Regions from separate parts of the Thalassotalea psychrophila genome, predicted to be linked through region 2. Evidence: predicted binding sites of a transcription regulator. Region 2 holds the regulator's gene; each other region holds the start of a gene.
The links. Region 2 encodes LexA, which represses DNA repair genes until DNA is damaged. Its sites were predicted from a motif close to TACTGTATNNNNATACAGTA; they were not measured.
Positions count from the first base shown of each region.

Region 1: the regulator LexA is predicted to act here: its motif matches at 1,727-1,746, upstream of recN (DNA repair protein RecN).
Region 3: the regulator LexA is predicted to act here: its motif matches at 1,572-1,591, upstream of RGQ13_RS06800 (LexA family protein).

Region 1 covers NZ_CP134145.1:1,332,251-1,335,543, forward strand. Annotated here, with positions in the region: gene recN (DNA repair protein RecN) at 16-1,680, opposite strand; gene nadK (NAD(+) kinase) at 2,162-3,043, opposite strand; gene grpE (nucleotide exchange factor GrpE) at 3,224-3,293, shown strand, end outside.
Region 2 covers NZ_CP134145.1:4,377,864-4,381,156, forward strand. Annotated here, with positions in the region: gene RGQ13_RS18200 (serine hydrolase domain-containing protein) at 1-76, shown strand, start outside; gene lexA (transcriptional repressor LexA) at 1,403-2,017, shown strand; gene coxB (cytochrome c oxidase subunit II) at 2,400-3,293, shown strand, end outside.
Region 3 covers NZ_CP134145.1:1,634,784-1,638,076, forward strand. Annotated here, with positions in the region: gene RGQ13_RS06795 (Y-family DNA polymerase) at 1-1,149, opposite strand, end outside; gene RGQ13_RS06800 (LexA family protein) at 1,137-1,550, opposite strand; gene RGQ13_RS06805 (hypothetical protein) at 1,735-2,058, opposite strand; gene dapD (2,3,4,5-tetrahydropyridine-2,6-dicarboxylate N-succinyltransferase) at 2,167-2,997, opposite strand; gene glnD ([protein-PII] uridylyltransferase) at 3,101-3,293, opposite strand, start outside.

The DNA of each region.
Region 1 (3,293 bases), 1.8 Mb from region 2:
GTCTATATTGAGTAACTAACTAGCTAAAAGTTCCTTCGCATTTGCTAAACTTGTTTTTGTTATTTCATCTCCAGCTAATAACCGAGCTATTTCATTTTCTCTGGCATCAAGGCTGAGTTCAGTCACACTAGTTTGTGTATTTTTTCCATCAGTGAGTTTTGCCACAAATAGTTGCTGATGCCCTTTACTTGCAACTTGTGGTAAATGAGTGACACAAATAACTTGCGTAGACTCACCAAGCTTATTCAATTGTTGTCCTACCTTTGCTGCTGTTGGACCACTGATACCAACATCCACTTCATCAAAGATAAGAGTAGGTGTAACAACCTTTTCAGCAAGGATCACTTGTATTGCTAGACTTATTCTTGATAACTCACCACCTGACGCAACTTTTGCTAAAGGTTCAACTGGTTGGCCTGGGTTCATGCTTACTAAAAATTCGATATTATCTGTGCCATTTGTAGTTGGCTCTGTGATCTCTTTTTCTGCTATAGCTAATTTGAAAATTGCCTCTGGCATATTCAATTGGCGAATGGACTTCGTTATTGCTTTTTCGAGCTTAGTTGCAGCTTTTATCCTGCTTACTCTAAGTTTACAAGAAAGCTCTTTATATTCGAGTAGGCAACTCTCCATTTCATCATGTATGTGTTCAAGTCGTGAATCATCTGAAGCAATAGCATGCAACTCTTTACAAATGTCACGGTGAAAACTATCCAAATTTTCAGGTGCTACTTTATGTTTTCTCGCTAAATCAACAGCGGTAGAATAGCGTTCTTCGATTAATGCGAAAGTTTGTGGATCTAAGTCGATACTTTGTTGATATTCTATAAGGTCATGGCTTGCTTCTTCAAATTGGATCCTAGCTTCATTTACTAATGTTGCGATTGCTTTAACGCTGGGGTCGAGTTCTGCCAGTTGATTTAGGTTTTCGGTAGATTTTTGTAGTTGGCTAAGAAGATTGAACTGCTCATCGTTTGCTATTTCTTGTACGCATTGTTCCGATAACTGCATTAATTGTTGAGAATTACTATTTCGCTTAAAATCTGCTTCTAGTTGTGTAAATTCATTTACTTGCAGGGAAAATTCATCAAGCTCTTTTACTTGATATTGCAATAATTGTTGTTGTGCCAAGCGTTGCTGTTTACTTTGTTGAAGAATTTGTAACTCACTCTTGAGTGCTCGCCACTGGTTTTGGTAATGTTTTAGCTCTGATAACATCTCTTGATGGTTGGCATAATCATCTAATAATCGGCATTGCTCTTGGTTTTTCATTAACAGTTGATGGTCGTGTTGGCCATGAATATTTAATAAGTATTGACCAAGATCTTTTAATTGCGCTAAAGGGACAGGGCTACCATTTATGTATGCTTTCGAGCGGCCTTCTGCGCTTATTACTCGTCTTACAATACACTCACCATCTTGTTGTAGATCATGGGTAGCAAGCCACTTTAATGCTTTAGGTGTATCTGTTATTTCAAAAGTTGCAGTAAGCTCAGCTTTGGTGCTGCCTGGTCTAACAGTATTCGCTAACGCCCTACTACCTAAACATAAACCTAAAGCATCTATGGCAATCGATTTACCAGCACCTGTTTCGCCTGTGATGGTGGTCATGCCTTTTTGCCAGTCGATTTCTACAAAGCTGACAATGGCGAAGTTTCTTATGGCTAAATTTAATAACATAGTCGCACTCAATTAATTATTTATTTACCAAAAGGTAAAAAATAAACACTGTTGATTTATACAGTAAAGTTAACAGTGATTTTTTTTGAATGCAAGTTTTATTTCCATTCAGGGAAGAAGGTATGCCGAGCTACCATGGATGGTAAAGGATCGGCGACATTCAGGGAAGAAGGTATGCCGAGCTGCCATGGATGGTAAAAGGTCGGCGACATTCAGGGAAGAAGGTATGCCGAGCTACCATGGATGGTAAAGGATCGGCGACATTCAGGGAAGAAGGTATGCCGAGCTGCCATGGATGGTAAAAGGTCGGCGACATTCAGGGAAGAAGGTATGCCGAGCTACCATGGCTGGTAAAAGGTCGGCGACATTCAGGGAAGAAGGTATGTCGAGCTACCATGGCTGGTAAAAGCTCGGCGCGTTTTCAATTAGGGCTTTGTCGAATTAGTTTTTGACGATTGGTATTTAAAGCTTACTTATGGTTTTAATAAACTTTATTACCCCAACTCAGTTTTGTTCGTAATACATTAAAATAATCATGATCAAGAGGGTGTACTAAACGAAGTGTGTATTTACATTTTTTGATACGTATTTCATCTCCTGGCATAACCGCTAAGATCACGTGACCATCACAACTTACTTGTAATTCTTCATGGTTATTCGTGGCAACAACAAGCTTAATCTCACTGTCTCCATCAACCACAATAGGACGAGAACTTAATGTATGTGGAAACATTGGCACTAATGACAAGGCATTTAACGTTGGTGTCATAATAGGTCCGCCGGCCGACATTGAATAGGCAGTGGAACCTGTAGGCGTAGACACGATAATTCCGTCAGAGCGTTGTGAAAACATGAATGTATCATCTAAATAAACAGCAAACTCCATCATACTGGCAACTTTGCCTGGGTGAAGTACAGCCTCGTTCATCGCGCTATTAGAACTTTTTAATTTACCATGCCGATAAACTTCGGCCTGAATTAAAAATCGTTGTTCGGTTTTAGAACGGCCATCAAGAATTGCTTCAAGCGGTTCAATTAGGTTGTCCGGTGATAAATCGGTTAGAAACCCTAAGTTGCCGCGATTAACACCAAGTACAGCAATGTCATAACTTGATAATACCCGAGCTGCACCTAACATATAGCCATCTCCACCAACCACAATTGCCAAATCAGCTTGTTCTCCAATATCAACAATATCAAAGGTATGGATATCTGCTTTATTTAATTTGTTGGCAACAGATGTTTCTATCATTACGTTGTAATTATTACCTTCTAGGTAATGATGAAGCGCGGCGATAGTCGCTAATGCACCTTCATGTTCGGGTTTGCCGATAAGGCCTATCGTTTTATACATTTTACTCATTCAAATAGCGCTAATATATTGTTTATTATGGCAGTTTTACCGACATTTTTCCTATTGTAAAGAGGGCATTTAATAAATAGTTAAAAAATCTCCTTGAAACCTTTGATAAAGCCCCCATAATTACCACAATTATGAATTAATAAGTCTTGTTTAAGACTAAATGATACTGTGGAGTTATCGATGACTACTGAGTCAACCAATACTGATAAAGAAGTTTCAGCAACTGAAGCTGAAGTTAATGCAACTGAAG
Region 2 (3,293 bases):
AGCTTGGGGAATAATTAGGACCGTATTAGTGGGCAATGTTTTGTTTAAGAAATCAACAGAGGAAGCCGAGCAATGAAGTGGGTTAATAAATGGAGATGGGTAACCTGATTCAGGAAGGGACAAAACCACGGGCAAGCTTTTAATCCTACAGCTTACACCTGCTACGCATTCCAATACAAATTTCTCTGCCTCTTAAGGTAAAAAGGCACCGAAAATAATCCGCAAGTCGAATGACCGCAGTTGGCACAAACCAGACCCTTTGAGGTCTGGTTTTTCATTTCTGAAACCGTCCGCAATGTGGCAACAAAAGAATTTGCGATCTCAAGTTTAAGGTCTTCTTTGTGACACTTGAGGTCGAATATTCGACGAATTATTGCCAAGTATAATTTTTTCGCTACTTCGTAGTAAACCGTCCGTTTCTGTGGCATTACAACGCAAAGAAGCCTGTTGAATCACTCGACCCAGACTAATGACACCAACTGCCACGAGCGGTCGCTTTTCACCTATCTTTCACCTGTTTTTAGTGAAGTCACAAAAATTAGGTGAATCATGGCTGATTTTGCCACTAAGCGGAAGGTTTTGGGCTTTCCGACGCCTAAAATGTCGTATAAATCAATAATTGTCCGATAAAGCTCCTTATACGACAACTAATGCCACTAAGCCGATCCACAACATGCTTCAGGAGATCCTTCTTCTCACTCTAGCTTAGCTCCTAAATGATAATTTATTTAGGAGCTTCTTCTTTTATATGACGGCGATTTTTTCTTTTCCTGATTTTGGCACGAAACAGCCCTTCATTTTTTAGTGTTTTCTCGTTTGAATCCTCAATTGTCCAACAACTTGTTGGACAATTGAGTGGTTGGTTCCATTTTGGAACATATGGTCATTTGCATATTAGTTAGTTCAGCTTTTTACACGGTTGGGAACGCACGGGATACGAGTTATTGCAAAAAACGCAACTACTTATGATTTTTTGACACTTAGATAAACATCAACATGTAGTTTTGAACATAAATTAAGCTACGTTCATAGAGGCCGCCCCCTATTATAAAGGTGAGTTTAATTGATTTTCGATCGGCATAAAGGTTAGCGCCATGCCCCTACGCACCATTACCGTGCTTGAAAACTTACCTTACACATAATAGACTTTTACTGTCAGGCCATATTTCTCATGGACTGTTCATATAAATTTATATATTACAATATGTTATAAAGACTACTACTTTGCATAATTAGGAATTGACTTAAATATACAGTTTCACCCCTCTGGACAAAATTTTATTTGGAACTGGAAACCACATAAATTTAATCATTTTAAGGATTTACAGTTGCGTTTACTTTATAGCTGTATATACTGACAGTACAATGTACTGTACAGAAAAACAGGTTACTCAAAAATAATATGCGCCCACTTACTAACAGACAGCAACAAATATTTGATCTTATTAAAGAAAAAATTGCCGATACAGGAATGCCGCCTACGCGAGCTGAAATTGCTGATTTCTTCGGTTTCAAGTCGGCCAATGCAGCAGAAGAGCATTTAAAAGCGCTCGCTAAGAAAGGTTTTATAGAAATGCTGCCGGGTACGTCTCGTGGTATTCGCCTTGCAGAAGAACATATCGAAGAAGAAGGCTTACCACTAATTGGCCGAGTTGCTGCTGGTGAGCCCATTTTGGCGCAAGAGCATGTTGAAGAGCATTACAAAATTGATGGTAGTTTATTTCATCCCGCTGCCGATTACTTATTACGAGTAAATGGCGAAAGCATGAAAGACATTGGTATTTTAGATGGTGATTTATTAGCGGTTCATCAAACAACTGATATTCAAAATGGCCAAGTCGTGGTTGCTAGAGTTGAAGACGACGTAACGGTAAAACGTTATAAGCGTGACGGTAATGTAGTGCATTTACATGCAGAAAATGAAGACTTCTCTCCAATTATTGTCGACTTAGCTAACCAACATTTTAATATTGAAGGCATTGCTGTTGGTGTTATCCGCAACGCTGATTGGATGTAGTCTGCCGCCACTTTAACAGTATAAAAAACAAACAACACATAAAGGCTAAATTATTCACTTAATTTAGCCTTTTTCTTTTCTCTGTGTCCCTTTAACTGCGCCTAACCTATTCAATTTTAGTAGTATTTACTCTACTAACATTTAAGTAATTAATTTAACTTTTTTATAACAAAGCACTAGACCTTGCCTAAAAATTAAGTAATTCTAGAGCGGATAATATACAAATATTACGCTGTAGACTCCCTACCCCATTCATCGATGTAGGTTTTTTACGTAACACAATAATAAAAATAAATTACGGAAATTAGAGACATCGAATAAAGATGTATCTTGTCACTTATTTCTGTATTTTCTAGGCTAATAAAAGCAGAGGAGATGTCGAGTGAAGAGACGTAACCTGGGTTGGCTGTTGTTGGGAAGTTTAATTTCCAGTTCAGCTTGGGCAGATATGCAATTAAATCTAACTAAAGGTGTGACCGAAGTCAGCCATGAAGTCTATGATTTGCATATGTTGGTAATGTGGATTTGTACGGTAATTGGTGTCGTTGTTTTTGGCGCTATGTTCTGGTCAATGATCTTTCACCGTAAGTCCAAAGGGGCAAAACCTGCCTCATTTCATGAAAGCACTAAAGTAGAAATTCTTTGGACCGCTATCCCTATTTTAATTCTTATCGGTATGGCATGGCCTGCAACAACCACGTTGATTGACATGGAAGATAACAGTAATTCTGATATCACCGTGCAAGTTACTGGTTCGCAGTGGAAATGGCATTATAAGTATTTTGATCAAGGCATTGAGTTTTACAGTGTTTTATCTACACCGACAGCTCAGTATCAAAATCAAAACGGTCCTGGTGAAGCAAAAGGTGAAAATTACTTACTTGAAGTAGACAAACCGTTAGTAATTCCAGTAAATCGTAAAGTTCGTTTCTTAATTACTTCAGATGATGTTATTCACGCTTGGTGGGTTCCAGCATTTGCAGTTAAACAAGATGCGAACCCTGGTTTTATCAATGAAGCTTGGACCTTTGTTAATGAGCCAGGAATTTACCGCGGTCAATGTGCTGAACTTTGTGGTAAAGATCATGGGTTCATGCCTATTGTGGTTGATGTTCGCTCTGAAGTTGATTACGAACTTTGGGTAAATGAGCAAAAGATTGCAATGACTAAAGCAGCTGAAGCTGAAGCGCAATCACTTACAGCTAAACTTCCTATGGAAGAGTTAATGGCGTTAGGTGAGCAAACTTATGCTGCTCATTGTGCAGCATGTCACCAA
Region 3 (3,293 bases), 2.1 Mb from region 2:
GGTGTCATTGCCATAACGATTATTAATACCATCATAACAATTCATTAGTTCAGGGTTGTTACCACTGATTGAAAACATATCATGTTGAGTAAACTCACTGCTAGTGAGTTCTATCGCGCCAACCCCACATCGGTAAAAATGAACATTTGGCATATAGATTTGATTAAATACCTGAGTAATAGCCAATGCAATGTTGATGGTATTGTCAGTTGCTACGGGAAAATCATATACAACAGATTTTTTGTAGTAATTATCGTCGTGTGGTGAACTTGCTGCGAAAATAAGTAAGCGTTTCACTAATGAATGCTGCTGCCTAACTTTACGTCCTACAATAGCGCCGTGAGTAATTAAAGCGGTTTTTAATGAATGGAATTCAGTTACTCGTTGACCAAAGCTTCGAGTAGAGTATATTTCCTTTTTGGGTTGCCTGACATCATCCCATGTTAAGCACGCCACACCGTTTAATTCGTTAATGGTACGCTCAACCATGACACTAAATTGTTGTCGCATTGTTTTAGGTGATCGGCTGGCTAGTTCCCAAGCAGTGTTAATACCAAGTACATTTAACCTTTTACCTAATCGTGAACCGATCCCCCATACATCAGTTACTGACATTCTTGATAATATTTCTTTACGTGATTTATCATCATTAATAACTGCAACTCCATTAAAGCCGGGTAATTTTTTAGCTGCATGATTAGCCGCCTTTGCTAAGGTTGGTGTTGTACCAAACCCCACACCAACGGGGAGACGTGTTTCCTGCCAGACGGTACGTCTTATTTCATCGCCGTATTGATGCCAATCTTTAATCAGGCTATTGTAATTTTTAAATTGTAGGAATGACTCATCGATAGAATAGACGTATTGGTTATCACAAAATCGTGCAATTACACTCATCATTTTGTCACTAAGATCAGCGTACAATTCATAGTTAGAAGAACGTATAACGACTTGGTGCTTAGCTAAAAAATGTTTGATTTGAAAGTAAGGTTTAAACTTTGGTACACCGAGTCTTCTGGCAATGGGGCAAACCGCACAAATGCAGCCGTCGTTATTGGTTAGTACTACAACAGGCTTATTTCTTATCGATGGGTCGAATACCTTTTCTGCTGAGGCGTAGTAAGAAACAGCATCAACTAAAGCATACATGAAGCTAGCTCTCGTACTTGCCGATGAAGCCGTATTGAGCGAGTTACAACCCCTTCAATTTGAAAATCATCATCTGGGTTTATTTGCACAGGTCTATGTAATTTAGATGCAGATAATAAACGTGCATTTGTTTTGTCTATGAACTTACAAGTAAAGCAACCGTTGTAATTGGCGACAATGACGTCTCCATCTTGAGGTGCCTCGGCGCGATCAACTAAAAGTAAATCACCATCAAAGATACCTGCTTCTATCATCGATTGACCTTTGGCTAAGCCAATAAAGGTTGCATCAGGGTTAGATATTAATAACTGATCTAAAGATAACCCTAGTTCTTTATACTCAGCCGCAGGAGATTCAAATCCTGAAATACCGGCTTCAATATAAATGGGAATAATTTTCATGAATACATACCAATGAAACTATACTGTTAATTTATACAGTATAGTTTCATTGGTAAATATTAGATAGATGGAAGGGGATAAAACTTATCATCTTTTTTGTTTATCACAAATATCACCTAGCATTTGTGACAAAAGCTAAGTTTAATTAGTTACTTCACCATAACTTAGGACACAAAAGGGGGGCTTAGCGTTTTGAGCCACTTTGCTTTTTCATCCTGATCACTTTTCGCGCAATGGCTAGTAACTCAGGTGAGATATCATCTGCGCCGTCTCTTATTAACTTACTAACATCACCAGATGAGAATAAAGAACCCCGCTCAGATTTTACGTCTAACGATCGAACAAAATCTTTTGTTTTTCCTGTGCTGCCAGTATCAATATACTTAAAAATAATTTGTTCGTTAATGCTTTGTGGCTCTTGCTTTAAGATGACTACTTCTTCGGCAAGTGCTTTTATATTTGCTTCTAATTGTTCAATTAGTTCGGCAATGTTGGTGTATGATTTCATTAAGTTCTAACTCTTGTAAGGGGAACTGGTATTACATCTATTGTAACGCTAATAAAGCAAAAAAGGAGCTAATTAGCTCCTTTTTATGTTCTAAAGTTCTTCGGCTATTTAATCGATAGAACGGAGAAGATCGTTTAGGCCAGTTTTACCTAATGTTTTAGCATCAACTTTTTTAACGATAATTGCTGCGTATAAGCTGTAAGTTCCACACTTAGACGGTAAGTTACCTGGAACAACTACAGAGCCAGCAGGAACACGACCATAGTGTACTTCGCCAGTTTCACGATCAAAAATCTTAGTAGATTGACCAATGAATACACCCATAGAAAGCACACATCCATCTTCAACAATTACACCTTCAACTACTTCAGAGCGTGCACCAATAAAACAGTTGTCGCCAATAATTGTTGGACCAGCTTGTAATGGCTCTAAAACACCACCAATGCCAACACCACCAGATAAGTGTACGTTTTTACCAATTTGTGCACATGAACCAACCGTTGCCCATGTATCAACCATAGTACCTTCATCAATGAAAGCGCCAATGTTTACAAATGATGGCATTACTACAACGTCTTTGCCAATGTAACTACCAGTACGAACTGATGCACCAGGAACAACACGAACGCCTTCTTTGGCAAAGCGAGCGGTGTCATAGTTTTTGTATTTCATTGGAACTTTATCGAAAAACTTACCATTACCAGCGCCGTCTTCAATAACTTCGTTTTCTAAAATGCGGAAAGATAATAAAACGGCTTTTTTAAGCCATTCGTTCACTACCCAGTCACCATTTACTTTTTCAGCAACACGGGCTTCACCAATGTTTAATAAGTGCAGAGCTGCAAAAACAGAGTTTTTAACTTCATCACTAACAGTACTTGGCGTAATGTCGGCACGGTTTTCAAATGCTAATTCAATGATTTCTTTTAACGTACTCATGGGTATTCCTAAAATGTTTTTATAAATATACCAAAATCACTTCAGCTCCAGTTCAATCCTGCATATTGAAGTGGCTTGGGTATATCGCTTGCATTAAGCTTTATTAGCTTATATTACAGAGCAGTGATTCTAACTGATTTTGTTCGGTTGATGAAAGAGGTAAATGATCTTTATTTGATACAATAAAGACATCTTCAGCTCGTTCACCAAACGTGGTTACTTTTGCCATGTGAACATTAAGCCCACATTGTTGAAATACATTGCCTATTTCAGCTAATAAACCAGGTCTATCAATA